2 regions of the Terrabacter sp. 2TAF16 genome follow, and region 2 is predicted to be linked to the other one. Evidence: predicted binding sites of a transcription regulator. Region 2 holds the regulator's gene; the other holds the start of a gene.
The links. The regulator LexA, encoded in region 2, represses DNA repair genes until DNA is damaged. The targets are predictions, from matches to a motif close to TCGAACANNTGTTCGA.
Positions count from the first base shown of each region.

Region 1: the regulator LexA is predicted to act here: its motif matches at 1,289-1,304, upstream of ruvC (crossover junction endodeoxyribonuclease RuvC).

Region 1 covers NZ_JBFRFZ010000001.1:77,457-79,844, forward strand. Annotated here, with positions in the region: gene pdxT (pyridoxal 5'-phosphate synthase glutaminase subunit PdxT) at 1-435, shown strand, start outside; gene AB4Z14_RS00335 (YebC/PmpR family DNA-binding transcriptional regulator) at 432-1,193, shown strand; gene ruvC (crossover junction endodeoxyribonuclease RuvC) at 1,340-1,996, shown strand; gene ruvA (Holliday junction branch migration protein RuvA) at 1,993-2,388, shown strand, end outside.
Region 2 covers NZ_JBFRFZ010000007.1:164,620-167,007, reverse strand. Annotated here, with positions in the region: gene AB4Z14_RS12775 (hypothetical protein) at 1-514, opposite strand, end outside; gene lexA (transcriptional repressor LexA) at 624-1,349, opposite strand; gene AB4Z14_RS12765 (LysM peptidoglycan-binding domain-containing protein) at 1,578-1,991, shown strand; gene AB4Z14_RS12760 (hypothetical protein) at 2,259-2,388, shown strand, end outside.

The DNA.
Region 1 (2,388 bases), on a different contig from region 2:
GCCTACGGCTCGTGCGCCGGGATGATCATGCTCGCCGACCGCATCGCCGACGCGCGTCCCGACCAGCAGACGCTCGGGGGTCTCGACATCACGGTGCGGCGCAACGCCTTCGGCCGTCAGGTCGACTCCTTCGAGCAGGACTTCGACTACGCCTGGGGCGACCCCTCGACGACGGGCACGGTGCACGCCGTCTTCATCCGCGCCCCATGGGTCGAGCAGGCCGGTCCGGGCGTCGAGGTGCTCGCCCGCGTCAGCGAGGGCCCGGCCGCCGGTAGGATCGTCGCGGTCCGGCAGGGCAACCTCATGGCCACGTCCTTCCACCCCGAGGTGGGGGCCGACCGCCGGATCCACGCCGAGTTCGTCTCGATCGTCAGAGAGCACCGACTCCAGCAGTCGGGTGCACGCCAGTCACCGGAACGCGAGGACACTGCATGAGCGGCCACTCCAAATGGGCCACCACGAAGCACCAGAAGGCGGCCAAGGACGCCAAGCGCGGCAAGCTCTTCGCCAAGCTCATCAAGAACATCGAGGTCGCGGCCCGTCAGGGCGGCGCCGACCCCACCGGCAACCCGACGCTCTACGACGCCATCCAGAAGGCCAAGAAGACGTCGGTGCCCAACGACAACATCGACCGCGCCGTCAAGCGCGCGTCGGGTGCCGAGGCGGGCGCGGCCGACTGGCAGACGATCATGTACGAGGGCTACGCCCCCAACGGTGTCGCCGTGCTCATCGAGTGCCTCACCGACAACCGCAACCGGGCTGCCGCCGAGGTGCGCACTGCGCTGACGCGCAACGGCGGCCAGCTCGCCGACCCGGGCTCCGTGTCCTACGTCTTCAACCGCAAGGGTGTCGTGACCGTCCTCAAGGACGCCGGCTCCGAGGACGACATCCTCGAAGTGGTGCTCGAGGCGGGTGCCGAGGAGGTCAACGACAACGGTGACACGTGGGAGATCATCTCCGAGGCCACCGACTTCGTCGCGGTCCGCAAGGCGATCCAGGACGCCGGCATCGACTACGAGTCCGCCGAGGCGTCGTTCGTCCCGAACCTCCAGGTCCCGCTCGACCTCGACGGCGCGAAGAAGATGATCCGCGTCATCGAGGCGCTCGAGGACAGCGACGACGTGCAGAACGTCTTCGCCAACGGCGACATCCCCGACGACGTCCTCGCACAGCTCGACGACGACGAGGACTGACTGCGCCGAGGGCTCGTGCGCCCGAGGTTCGACGAGGAGGCACGCCGAGACCGGCGTGCCTCCCGTCCTTTCGGGGGAGGCCCGTTAGCGTTGTCCCGAACACCTGTTCGGATCGTCCAGAGCCCCACGCCCCAGGGAGGTATGCCGTGCGCGTCCTCGCGGTCGACCCCGGGCTCACCCGCTGCGGCGTCGGCGTCGTCGACGGAGTCCCGGGGCGCAAGCTGTCGCTCGTCGAGGTCGGGGTCATCCGCACGCCGTCCGGCGACCCCACCCCGAAGCGCCTCGTCGCCGTCGAGGACGAGATGCGCCAGTGGTTCGCGCGGCACCGTCCCGAGGCCGTGGCCATCGAGCGCGTCTTCGCCGACACCAACGTCTCCACCGTGATGGGCACCGCTCAGGTGACCGGGATCGTCATGATCATGGCCGAGCGGCTCGGCCTGCCCGTCACCCTCCACACACCCACCGAGGTCAAGGCCGCGGTCAGCGGCAGCGGCCGCGCCGACAAGGCGCAGGTGACGACGATGGTGACCCGGCTCCTCGGGCTCGACACCCCGCCCAAGCCCGCCGACGCCGCCGACGCGCTCGCCCTCGCGATCTGCCACGTGTGGCGCGGAGGCACGCAGAGCCGCCTCGAGGAGGCGCGGCTCGAGGTGCTCGCGCGCACGGGCAACCGGGGGAGCGGCATACCCCGTCGGGTCCCGCCGGGAGCCGCCCCACCGCTGCAGCGGCTGCGCGCCGCGACCACCCAGCCCACCCGCACCGGCCAGACCGCCCGACCCCACCCTGGAGCCCAGCCCCGATGATCGCCTCGCTCTCCGGCACCGTCCTCAAGGTCGGCCTCGACTCGGTCGTGGTCGGCGTCGGCGGTGTCGGCATGCTCGTCCACACCACCCCGGCCACCGCGACGTCCGTGCGCCTGGGCCAGCCCACCGAGCTCGCCACCAGTCTCGTCGTGCGCGAGGACTCGCTGACGCTCTACGGCTTCGCCACCGACGACGAGAAGCACGTCTTCGAGACCGTCCAGACCGTCTCGGGGGTCGGTCCCCGCCTCGCGCTGGCCGTGCTGGCGGTCCACTCGCCCGACGCCGTCCGGGTCGCGCTGGGCACCGGCGACCTCGTCGCGCTGACCAAGGTCCCGGGCATCGGCAAGAAGGGGGCAGAGCGGATGGTCCTCGAGCTCAAGGACAAGCTCGGC
Region 2 (2,388 bases):
AGACGACCATCGAGCGCACCGTAGGCCGGTCGGACGGGTCGCGCGTCATCGCGCCGCGCTTGAGCCAGGCGGCCACGAGGGCCGCGAGGACGGCGACGACGACGAGAGACCAGATGTTGTTGCGCACGGCCGCGGCGATCTCGGCCGGGGTCTGGGTGTACGCGTTCGGCCCGCACCGCCCGTCCGGCACCGTCGGGACCATGGCGACGACGAAGGCCATGAAGCCCGAGAAGTTGAGCAGCACGTCCTCCTCGGGCGAGTGCCCCTTGTAGGCGATGAGGCTGGCCCCGAGCGCGCACAGCGAGCCGACGAAGACGGTCCGCGCCGGCGTGTAGTAGTACGCGCTGATCGAGCCGAGCCAGCACGAGTGGTCGGTCTCCCACCACCACTGGTAGCCCACCGAGAGGAGCAGCATGAGGAGCAGGGCGATCATTGCGCCGCGCAGGTAGCGGTAGGTGAAGACGACGTCGCGGGTGCGGCCGGGTGCCATGGCGGTCTCCTTCGCAGGACTCACGAGTCAGAGTCTCGCGCCGTCGCGTCCGATACGCCTCCCGGACGCGACGATGCCGCCGGCGCGAGGGGCGCCGACGGCATCCGTCGTCGGGTGGGGGAGCGGCGCGTCGTCAGAGCCGGCGCAGGACCGCCGTGACCTTGCCGAGGATCGTCGCGTGGTCGCCGTCGATGGGCGAGAAGTCAGGGTTGTGCGGCATGAGCCACACGTGCCCGTCGGTGCGCTTGAACGTCTTGACCGTCGCCTCGTTGTCGAGCATCGCGGCCACGACGTCGCCGTTCTCGGCGTGCTGCTGCTGGCGCACGACGACCCAGTCGCCGTCGCAGATGGCGGCCTCGACCATCGAGTCGCCGGTGACCTTGAGCAGGAAGAGATCGCCCTCGCCCACGAGCTGCTTGGGCAGCGGGAAGACGTCCTCGACGACCTCCTCGGCCGTGATCGGCACGCCGGCGGCGATCTGGCCGAGCACCGGGACATAGGAGGCCTCGGGGCGCGCGTCGCCCGAGTCGGTCTCGGTGTCGTAGTGGTCGCCCCGTGGACGTGGCACGGTCGGGTCGCCTCCGCGGTAGCCGAGCTCCTCGGCCTTCGCGTCGGGAGAGACGACCTCGAGGGCCCGCGGCCGGTTCGGGTCGCGTCGCAGGTAGCCCTTGGCGACGAGGGCGTTGAGCTGGTGGGAGACGCTCGAAGGGCTGGCGAGGCCGACGGCGTCGCCGATCTCGCGCATGCTCGGCGGGTAGCCGCGCCGGTCGACGGAGTTGCGGATGACCTCGAGCACCCGCCGCTGGCGGACGGTGAGACCGTCGCCGGTCTCGCGATCGGGAAGCTCGGTCACGCCCATGGTGTCCCCTTCGTCGGCTCGTCAGTCCGCGTCGTGACGCTGGGTGTGGGGCCAGTGTCAGTGGTGGCTGGTGAGGTCTGTGGTGTGAGGAAAGACTACGCAGTTCGAACACAGTTGCCAAACACCTGTTCGATGCGTGTCTCGACTTCATCGAACATACGTGCTACAACTCGTACAGACGTTCTATCGAACACGTGTTCGCCAGATCAGGAGCAAGGGGAGGTCACCATGAGCGCCATCGTCCTCGAGGCCGTTCGTCAGCCGCACACCGAGGAGCCCGCGCGGTCGCAGCCGACCGGTCGGCCCCGTCTCGTCCTCGTCCCCACCGGGCCGGAGGCCGCTCGTGCGGCGCGTGCCGCGAGGCCGCCGATGCGCCTGACGCGTTTCGGTCGCCTCGTCGTGACGCTCCTCGTCGCGGGCGTCGTCTCCCTCCTCGGCGTCGGACTCGCCGGTCAGCTCGCGTCGGCCACGGGCGAGCCGCGCACGATCACGGTCCGGTCCGGCCAGACCCTGTCGGGCATCGCCGCCCGCGAGCTGCCTGAGCTCACCACGGCCGAGGGTGTCGTCGAGTTGCAGATCGCCAACGCGCTCAGCACCAGCTCGGTCCACGCCGGCCAGCAGCTCGTCGTCCCGGGTCGCTGACCCGGGGCCTCCTGGGCCGGCCGAGGACGTATGCCGTGTGTCCGGCTGCGCCCGTCCCGGCCCTTCCGATCCGCCGCGTTGGCTCCACCTTCAGCGGCTGGCGGTAGCGGCGCTTCGACCCCGCCGTTCCTGCCCCGGACGCCGCATCCCTGACCGGGGTGCGGCGTCCTGCTGTGCCCGCAGCTGCCGTTCCCGACCCCTGTGGATGACGGGCTCGAGTCCTCGGGCGCCTTGCCTAGCGTGGCTGTCCTCGGAAGGGAGCAGGGGATGCGCTACGACGTGGACACCGACGCGCTGCGCGAGGACGCCGCCTCGGTCGGCGAGGTGCTGGCGCGGGTGCGGCGGCTGAGGATCGCCGACGAGCTGCGGCCACTCGGTGGGGCGATCCCCGGTGGTC